Regions from separate parts of the Heliomicrobium sulfidophilum genome, predicted to be linked through region 3. Evidence: riboswitches for the same ligand, from Rfam matches in the RefSeq annotation. Region 3 holds a riboswitch; each other region holds the start of a gene.
What was found. Region 3 has a riboswitch for cyclic di-AMP ahead of AC0CW1_RS03930 (cell wall hydrolase). Riboswitches for the same ligand answer to the same signal wherever they lie in the genome.

Region 1 (3,270 bases), on a different contig from region 3:
AAGCAGACGGAAGGCAAGGGCATCAACATCTACACCCACTCGGAGATGCTGCCGGCTCACGGCTATCCGGAACTGCAAAAATACCCTCACCTGAAGGGCAATGCGGGCAAAGCCTGGCACGACCAGCGCAAGCTCTTTGAGTCCTTCCCCGGCGCCATCCTGGGAACGACCAACTGTGTCATGCCGATTCGCGGTTCCTACAGCGACCGCATGTGGACCTACGGCTGCGCCGGCTTGGAAGGCGTGCCGAAGATCGTCAACGACGACTTCTCGGCGCTGATTGAAAAAGCCCTTTCCCTGCCGGAAGCCAACTGGGCGTCGGACAAGACGATGACGACCGGTTTCCACCATGAGAACGTGCTGGCCCTGGCGCCGCAGATCATCGAAGCCGTCAAGGCCGGCAAGATCCGCCGCTTCTTCGTCATCGCCGGTTGCGACGCCCCGATCAAGGAGCAGGAATACTACCGCGAACTTGCACTGGCGGTGCCCAAGGACTGCGTGATCATCACCACCTCCTGCGGCAAGTACCGCTTCAATGACATCGACTTCGGCGACATCGACGGCATCCCCCGCTACATCGATCTCGGTCAGTGCAACAACTCCGGTTCGGCTGTCAAGATCGCCCTGGCCCTGGCGGACGCCTTTGGCTGCAGCGTCAACGACCTGCCCCTGTCGATCGTGCTCAGTTGGTTTGAGCAGAAGGCTTGCGCCATCCTCCTCGGCCTCTTCAGCCTCGGCGTGAAAAACATCTACCTGGGCGGCCGGGCGCCCGAATTCCTGACGGCCAATGTGGTTGATGTGCTCGTGAAAAACTTCGGCCTGAACCTGATCGGCAACGTCGAAGAAGACCTCAAGAAGATGCTCGGCGAGTAAGTAGCATAGCGATTCAGATATTGTGCCCCAACTGGAACAAAAGCGGCCCTCTTGCCAAAAGGGGACGCTTTACCCTTTTTTGGGGAAAGTTGTGTACTTCCTTGGAAAACCTTGATATACTGTATACGATACAACAACATACGCCCACGAGAACGCTTAATTCCTGGCACCAGGGAGCGGGGGAACCAATTTTTGGGGTGAATCCGGCCGCCAGGCCGGTAGGGTGAGCAATCCACCCGAATCCGTCAGCTAACTTCGTCAGCGTGGATGGTACGTTGGGGCGCAACAGTCTGCATCATTTGTTCAGGCTCTTATTTCATTGCGCATTAAAGCCCCGGCTCTTCCAGGCCGAGGGCTTTTTTATCTTTAAAACTGACAACAAGGAGGAGAATGGCACGATGGATCACAGGGCTGCCTTGTGGCCCCCTGAAGTTGCCTGTAAGGGCAATTTCCTGCGGGCATTGGAGCGTTTTTGGGTGGCGAACCCGATTTTCTTCGAACTGCTCTGCCACAGCCGCACCCTCGAAGAGGCCAGGGAGAGGGCCTTTAACTACTTGGTCGACTTTGAACGAAAAGTGCTTCATTCCCGGGCGCTGGTGGCGCCAGTGGAACGGGCGCTCAGCCGCAAGGCGATCCAGGTATTGAAAAACATCTTTGCCCGCCGCAACGAGGAACTGACCCATGAAAGCGCTCTGAAAATCCTCCACCAGTTGGCCCACGGGGAGCCGGTTTCCGCCACAGAGGCTTTTGTGGAGGAGATGCGCCATCTCTTTTTGGCGATGAAGGAAAAGACGGGGCTCTATGAGTCGCAACCGACGCCAGCGCTGGGGCGGGACGCTCGCCTGAGCAGACTGGGCCTCATGGTGCAGGAACAGGTGGACCGGTTCGCCCACGGGTTGCGCGACGATGTGATCGAGCGGCGGCAAACCAACCGCCGTCGTTTCCTGGAGCATTTCGGGGCGACGATGGAGGAGTGGAATGACTGGCGCTGGCAGTGCCGTCAGGTCATCTGCGACGCCGCTTCTTTGCAGGATCTGGTCGATCTTACCGATGAGGAGCGGGCAGCCATCGAACAGGCGCGCGCCGAAGGGCTCGCCTTCGGGGTCACTCCTTACTACGTCATGCTGATGGACCGGGAACCGCACCGGCGTTTTGACCATGCCGTCCGGGCCCAGGTGCTGCCGCCAATGGATTATGTGGAGGGCATGCTGGCGGGGCGAGGGGATCCCTCGAAGAATTTTGACTTTATGGGGGAAGGCGACACGTCGCCGGAACGGCTCGTCACCCGCCGCTACCCCATGATCGCCATCCTGAAGCCCTACAACACCTGCGCCCAGATCTGCGTCTACTGCCAGCGCAACTGGGAGATCGATGATGTCCTCTCGCCGACGGCGGCCGCCCCGGACGACAAGATGAGCAAGGCCCTGGCCTGGTTCCGCCACCATCCGGAGGTGGAGGAGGTGCTGATCACCGGCGGCGATCCCGGCATCATGTCGGACGGGGCGCTCAAGCGGGTGCTCGACGCCGTCAGCGCCTTCGATCATGTCCGGCGCATCCGCATCGGCACCCGCACCCCCGTCGTCCTCCCCATGCGCATCACCGACGCCTTCGCTGATCTGCTGGTGTCATACCGGATCCCGGGGCGGCGGGAAGTGGTCGTCATGACCCACTTTGAACACCCCTACGAGGTGACGCCTGAGGCGGCCGAAGCCGTTCAGCGCTTGCGGCGGCGCGGCCTGCCCATCTACAACCAGGGCGTCTTTACGCTGGAAAACGCCCGGCGCTTTGAGATGGTGGCGCTGCGCCGGCTCTTGCGCCTGATCGGCGTCGACCCCTATTACACCTTCAACGCCAAGGGCAAAGAGGAAACGCGCGCTTACCGGGTCCCCATCGCCCGCCTCCTTCAGGAGCAGGCCGAAGAGGCGCGGCTCATGCCCGGCCTGGTCCGTTCCGACGAAGCCGTCTTCAACATCCCCCGCCTCGGCAAAAACTACCTGCGCGCCGGCCAGGACCATGAGGTGATCATGGTCGACAGCGAGGGGCGGCGGATCTACGAATTTTACCCTTGGGATATGCCCTCCGATCCGCAGCCCTTCCTCTTTACCGACGTGGCGATCCAGGATTTTTTGCACGCGATGGCCCAGCGCGGCGAGGATCCCCAGGCGTATCAGAGCATCTGGTATTACTATTAAGCCGCACTTGAATGACAGGCCCTCTAACGAGAGAGCCCCGGCGGATAACGCCGGGGCTCTTCGCTGTTTTCGTTATTTCGCTTCCTGGTAGTGGGGGGCCGTCAATTCCCGCACATGTTCTTCAAAGAGCACTTTGTCGACGAAGACGGTTAGGTGCCGGGTCAGGTCCATCTCATAGGGCCGCTTTAAGGGGATTCCGTCAGCG
Region 2 (3,270 bases), on a different contig from region 3:
TGCACCGGAGCGACCGTCAGGGCGCCTGTCACCAGGGCGGCGGCTGCGGCGGCGCTGACCCATTTTTTCCATTGCGTTGTCATCGGGATTCCTCCTCGTTTGTCTGTCGATAGGGGGGAGCGGAGCCTGTCGGGTTCAAAGGGCGGGAGGGACGACGGCGGGAAGGAGGACTCGGTTTCGATCGCCTTGGCGTAGGCGGTCACCCGCCGGTCGGACCATTGCTCCAGTTCGGTCAGTTCAGCCAGTGTGGCGGAACAAGGGGCGCAGGTGTCCAGGTGGCGTTGCAGTTCTGCTTTTTCATCAGCGGTTACTTCGTTGTCCAGATAAGCCTGCCAGGTTCCTTGATCACGGCAGTTCATCGGATCACCCCCCTTTGAGCGGCTGGTTGCGGAGTAGTTCATAGGCTTTTTTGAATCGCTCGCGGGCCCGGATGAGCACTGTTCCCACGGAACTGCGACCGATCTCGGCGGCAACGGCGATCTCGTCGTAACTGAATCCGGAGAACTTGAGCAGCAGGACGAGGCGGTCTCGTGGCTGCAAGCGGTCCAAGGCCAGGCGGGTGAGGCGCGCCTCCTCCCGTTCCAGGACCACCTGCTCGGCGGACAGGGCGGCTGTGGCCGCCGTCTCAGCAGAGGCTAGGAGAAAGACCTTTTCCTCGCGCTGCCGGCGGCTCCCTTCGCTGCGCAGGTGGCTATAGCAGAGGTTGCTGATCACCTTGCTCAGCCATGCGGCAGGGTGCTCCACCGTGTCAAGACCGGTTCGATGCAGCCGCAGGAAGGCTTCCTGGACGAGATCCTCTCCAGCGGCAGGGTCCCCCAAAAGGAAGGCGGCCTGGCGGCCCAGCTTGGGCGCCATCTCCCGATACAGTTGTTGAAAGCGCTGTTCCATATTTTCACCGTACATCGGAGTTGAAATGGCGATGGGATGGCCGTCGATGGTCTTCGCCCCCTTATAGCCGTTGCGCAACGGTCCCTTTTGGGTTTCCATCTTAGAGACGGCGCCGGGGGAGAAAAGGTGACAGGCCAGGCATTGTTTTTCTGAAGGGAAGGTTTTCGGGGCTCGGGGAAAAGTGTTTTATAATGAGGGGAACCTCGTTGGCAAGAGTTCGCGTCAAAGATTACAATAACAAGAAGCGGGGCAATCGGACAAGCCGGAAAGGTTTGGGATGATCACATAGGAACGGAGGATGGGCCATGCTGGAAAAAGAGATGCGGATGCGTTCGATCACGCGCAAGGAGTTGGGAGAAGCCCTGATCGAACTGGGCGGTGTGGAGCAGTCGCCGGGGCGCTTCGAGGGAGAGGGTTGGCGCGTTGATTTGGGGGCGGAACGGAAGGTCTCCATCGGCGCCTTCCGCCTGCCCGAGATCGTGGTGACCGTCCGGGCCGAACCGGATGTCTTTGAGCGTTTCTTGGCGAGGTTTCGGCTGAAGACGTTGCGGGGAGGGTAAAAAGCAACACCCGCAGCCTCTCTTTCACGGCGCGGGTGTTTATCTCAGATAAAGGTGACTATCTTATTGATTAATATCCCACGGGTTGTCATCACTCGCAGGCGAATTCTCGGTCAGCCCCCGTTGGCGGCAACCCGGACGGTCGACCGTCCCGCCTGCAACAGGCCGGCGCAGTATTCAATGATCTCACGACGACGAACGATACCGATGAAGACGCCGCGGTCATCAAGGACAGGGACAAAGTTCTGTTCACTGGCCAGGGAGATCAGTTCCTCCATCTCTGCATAGATGTGGACAGGCTTGATGTTCATCCGCTGCGGCACATCGATGAGGGAGACCTTGTGCATGGTGTCGAAGCTCAATCCAGGCGTATTCTTCAGCTTCCAGAGGAGATCGCCTTCGGTCAAGGTGCCCACGTAACGGCCCTGGCTGTCGATGAGGGGAACGGCGGTGTAGCGGTGGTATTCCATCTTCTCGGCAGCCTGCCGCATGGTAGAGTGGATGGGGAGGTGGATGACATCTTTTTTCGGGATGAGAAAAAATGCGATGTTCACGTCGGGTAATCTTCCTTTCTCCAGCGACGCTTACGAGGTTAGCTGTCGGGTTCGGGCGGCGGAGTTGCCCTACCTGAGCGTCGGAGGCCCAGGACTCACCCCAGAAGTGGCGGTGTTATCCGCTACGGTTGGTTCCCCCGCTTCCCTGCCCGGGAACTCAGCGATTTGTGAAAATTAAGACTATTTTCTGGATTCGCCTTGGAACCGTTCTTACAAAGGAATCATACACTGCCTCGCCCCCTTTGTAAAACCCCCGATTCGGGCGCAGGGGGGCGTTAGCAGGGAATTCTCTTATGATTGCTAACGTTTTTATGTTAAGGTTTTGTTTTTTATTTCAGAGGAAAATAAGGCGGCGCCGTCGAAAATTCATCGAATGAAAATGGGACTGAAATGGGGGCGGGCGTAATTGTTTTCGGCGCGATCGGGTAAAGTCTCCGAACAGTATGCCGTCGGGGATACGCTAGCTGACGACGTCTTCACCGTCGACGGGCGGCTGTTGATCCCCAAGGGTACGCTGCTCACCGACGCGATTTACCGGCAGATCCTCAAATGGGAAGAGATCGGCATCTTGACGGGACAGAAGCCGAAGGTTTCCGGCCTGGAGATGCAGTACGAATCTTTGAAAAAAGTGGGACAGGAACAGGTTCTGTTCCAACAGTCCATTGAGACGGTGCGCGATGTCTTTCTCGACATGCGCGAGGGACATGGCTTCAATGAAAACGCCATTCGCGACACCACGATGGAGATCGTCTCTGCCATCGCCCGTGATGAGAAGATCGGTCTGCGCCTGTCGCGACTGTGGGATACCGATGATTATACGCTCCATCATTCCGTCGACGTCTGCCTGCTCAGCACGATGATCGGCATGAGCCTGGGCCTCTCGAAAGCGGAGTTGGAGAGCCTGGCTGTCGGCGCCATCCTTCACGACATCGGCAAGATCTACATCCCCGACGCGATCCTGAACAAGCAGGGCAAGCTGACCGACGAAGAATTTACTCTCATCCGCTCCCACCCCGAGGCGGGGATGAAGGTCTTTCAGGAGAGCGGCGTCCGCCTGCCCGAGGAGCAGATGGCCTGCATCCTCCAGCACCAGGAGTGGTGCAACGGCAAAGGCTATCCCAACGGCCTGCGCTACGCCCAGATCCACCTCTTTGCCCGCATCGTCGCTGTCGCCGATGTCTACTCGGCTTTGACGACGAACCGTTCCTACCGGGGGCGGCTTGATCACATCAACGCCGTCAACATCATGAGTTCCAGCGCCCGGGACC
Region 3 (3,270 bases):
CTGATCACGTTCAAGCGGTTGTAGAGATCCTCACGGAAGAGGTCTTTGCGAACCATCTCTTCAAGATGGCGGTTCGTGGAGACGATCAGCCGCACATCGGCAGTGACCGGTCCATCCGGAGTGTCGACGAGGGGCAGTTGTCCTTGCAGCAGCCGGACCAGCCGGGCCTGCGCTGGAAGAGGCATGTCACCGATGTCGGTGATGTGCAACGTGCCCCGGTGGGCCAGGGCATACTTGCCCGATGACGCCGACGCCGGCGCCTCTCCCATGGCGCCGAACAGTTCGATCTCCAGCGCTTCCGGTCCCAGGCCACTGCAACTGATCTGGATGAAGGGTCCCTCTTTCCGATTTGACTCGATGTGAATGGCGTGAGACAGCAGTTGTTTGCCTGTGCCGCTCTCTCCCCGGAGCAGGACCGTTGAATCGGTCCGGGCCACCCGCCGGGCCGTTTCTTTGATCATCCGGATGGCATAGCTGGTCCCGACAACGGCCTCAAAGCTGTAGCGAGCGCCCCGGAACTTTTGCAACTCAACCTTGTAGTAGTTCAACTCCTTTTGCAGGGTATTGATCTTCGAGGCCAGGGCGTTTAGTTCGTTCACGTTTTTGAACATGATCTTGCCGACAGCCCCAACCACCTGTCCATCTTTGACGATGGGGATGCGCATGGCGATGTAGTCATGGACGCCGGTATGCTGCAGGTCGCCCACTTCCGGCTGTCCTGTCTGTAAGACGATGTGCATGCGCGTCCCCTCGACCATGTCGGCCACATGGCGACCCAGCAGGTCGGACTCGCGAAATCCCAGGAAGTTGCAGTAGGCCTGATTGACCATGGTGATCACGCCCTCGGCGTTGACGACGATGATACCGTCATAAGCGGCCTCTAAAATCGTCTCCAGGGTGCCCTTCAGTTCTTTCACGCGGTTGAGTTCTTCCACGACCGATTCCAATTCGGTCACGTCTTGTAAAATGGCTACGGCGCCGACGAGTCGCTGTTTGCGCAGGATGGGGGTCAGGTTGACGAAAAAGATCCGCTCCTGGTACTTGAAGCGCAAGCCGGTCAGGGGTTGGCCTGTTTGAATCGTCTCGCGCAGACGGCATCTGGGAATGACAGCCTCGATCGGCAGACCGATGACATGGCGGGCCTCTTTGCCAAAGGCGCGGGAGGCGGCCTTGTTGAAGACGCGCACCAGTCCCTCATGGTCTGTGGCGATAATCGGGTTGTGGGAAGCATTAATGATAGCCACCCAGTTGAACAACTGGGTGACGATTTCATCTCGTTGTTGCACAAGGCACACCTCCTTTTCGTATTTTTCTGATATTTCTACATATTGGGCAATTTTCCTTCTGAACTGCCATATTCTTTGGACACAGTGTCTACATTGCTGTCACGGGGTCGAAGGAGTTGGCAAACCGTCCAGACTCTTCCGCTGGAGGAAGAATGATCGTCATGACAGGGCCTGTCCAGGTCGGTATAATTGCGGAGAATCAAAAATAAAGCGCCGAATCCCCAAAGGGGGTACGGAGGAACCGCGACCATCACTGGTCGTTCCGCAGTCGCTTGCCGACTGCGAGGGGTGAATCTTCTTCGGAAGAGGGCCAACCTTTCTGGCCCAACCCGTCAGCTAACTCCGAAGGCGTAGGAAAGGATGATTGCTTTCATGGTCTTCCGTCGTTCCTGGCTGCGCGCCGGGATGCTGTCGGCAGCTTTTACCCTCCTGCTCTGGGGAGGCGCCGCTGTAACCCCGGCCCATGCATGGCAGTACACAACCCAACCGGGTGACAGCTTCTATTCGTTGGGACAGCGCTTCGGTCTTCCCTGGACCCTGATTCAGAGCGCCAACAAGGTCGATCCCAGCAACCTGACCTCCGGCAAAGTGCTGAACATCCCTGACGTTTTTACCTACACCGTCAAATCGGGCGACAGTCTCTTTCTAATCGCCAACCGTTTCGGCTCCTCCACTTGGGCCATTAAGGAACTGAACCGACTGACCGCTGATGAGATTCGTCCTGATCAGGTCCTCAAGGTGCCCACAGGGATCGGCCGTCAAAACCAGAGCGCGAACAGCGGCGTCAGCCAATCTGACGTGGACCTGCTGGCCCGGTTGATCGAGGCGGAAGCCTCCGGAGAGCCCTATGAAGGCATGGTGTCCGTCGGCGCCGTCGTGCTCAACCGGACAAAGAGCGGCAAGTTCCCTGCCTCTGTCGCTGGCGTCATCTATGATCCCTGGCAGTTCACACCAGTGAAAAACGGGATGATTAACCGCCCGGCGAGCACCCTCTCCCAAAAGGCGGCTCAGGATGCGCTGGCTGGCTGGGATCCCTCCAAAGGCGCCCTCTTCTTCTTCAATCCCGGCAAATCTTCCGATGGCTGGATGCGCAATCGGGTGATCACCACCAAGATCGGCAACCATCTCTTCGCTATGTAATTTGAATGCTAACTTGATATAAAAAATTAAAAAGTATATAGAGAGGCCGCGCCGGATGTTTTTGAATGACCGGTGCGGCTTTTTTCCTTCTCTTCGATCAGCACCGATAAGTCAGAACCGGATCAGACAATGGGAGTCGAGCCATTCGACAGGCGTCTCCAGGAGCGTTTCGATGAGGGTGGAGCCGTATTTTAACAGGTAGGGATAGATGTTGTAGACCCGCTCCTGCGGAGCGCCCGGCCAGAGGTGTTGTTCCAACTTTCGGAAGTGACTCCGCGTGTCCTGGCAGCGCTGGCGGTGACGGTGCTCGACCTTCTGGCGCAGGAAGCGCGCCTGGGCAATGACGCGAGCCAGGTTCTCTTCGGCCAGTTTTTCCGTCTGGCGGTCCCAGTTAGCGATGCGCTCAATAGCCGGCAGGTAAGCCTCCCGGACTCTCGATTCCAGGCGCTCAAAGAGATCGTCGATGCCCAGTTCGTCCTGGGCGGCCAATTCTTCTTTCAATCGTTTTTCGAGCATTGAGGGAACTTCGGCGAAGGACAGGTCGTAGCGATGGAACAGCTTCTCTACAAATCCCTCCACGAGGGTAGCGCTCAGCCGGGGAACGATGGGCGGCATTCCCATATCCATGGCCCTATAGACATCACGGTAGGCGGCGAAGTAAGCGATCTCGCCGGGGCCGGCCACATAGGCGACCGTGGGCAGGAGCGTATCCTGCAAAAGCGGGCGTGTGACCACATTGGCGGAAAAATGCGCTGGCTCACGACGGGCCAGATCGAGCAGTTCATCGCGGGTGAAGGCGACATCAGCGCCCCGGAGCCGGAAACCTGCTCCGTCATGGACCAGG

Region 1: it holds a riboswitch for cyclic di-AMP, as region 3 does, so the genes downstream of both, AC0CW1_RS09125 (KamA family radical SAM protein) here and AC0CW1_RS03930 (cell wall hydrolase) in region 3, are expected to answer to the same signal.
Region 2: it holds a riboswitch for cyclic di-AMP, as region 3 does, so the genes downstream of both, AC0CW1_RS09220 (CBS domain-containing protein) here and AC0CW1_RS03930 (cell wall hydrolase) in region 3, are expected to answer to the same signal.

What each region holds. Positions count from the first base shown of each region.
Region 1 covers NZ_JBVTZZ010000005.1:715,290-718,559, reverse strand. The annotation lists gene hcp (hydroxylamine reductase) at 1-873, shown strand, start outside; cyclic di-AMP (ydaO/yuaA leader) riboswitch at 1,017-1,152, shown strand; gene AC0CW1_RS09125 (KamA family radical SAM protein) at 1,350-3,065, shown strand; gene AC0CW1_RS09120 (HD-GYP domain-containing protein) at 3,138-3,270, opposite strand, start outside.
Region 2 covers NZ_JBVTZZ010000005.1:739,491-742,760, reverse strand. The annotation lists gene AC0CW1_RS09235 (zf-HC2 domain-containing protein) at 1-359, opposite strand, end outside; gene AC0CW1_RS09230 (sigma-70 family RNA polymerase sigma factor) at 364-987, opposite strand; gene AC0CW1_RS09225 (MoaD-like domain-containing protein) at 1,194-1,448, shown strand; gene AC0CW1_RS09220 (CBS domain-containing protein) at 1,562-2,002, opposite strand; cyclic di-AMP (ydaO/yuaA leader) riboswitch at 2,015-2,175, opposite strand; gene AC0CW1_RS09215 (HD-GYP domain-containing protein) at 2,409-3,270, shown strand, end outside.
Region 3 covers NZ_JBVTZZ010000004.1:468,186-471,455, forward strand. The annotation lists gene AC0CW1_RS03925 (sigma 54-interacting transcriptional regulator) at 1-1,286, opposite strand, end outside; cyclic di-AMP (ydaO/yuaA leader) riboswitch at 1,488-1,652, shown strand; gene AC0CW1_RS03930 (cell wall hydrolase) at 1,659-2,426, shown strand; gene bshC (bacillithiol biosynthesis cysteine-adding enzyme BshC) at 2,538-3,270, opposite strand, start outside.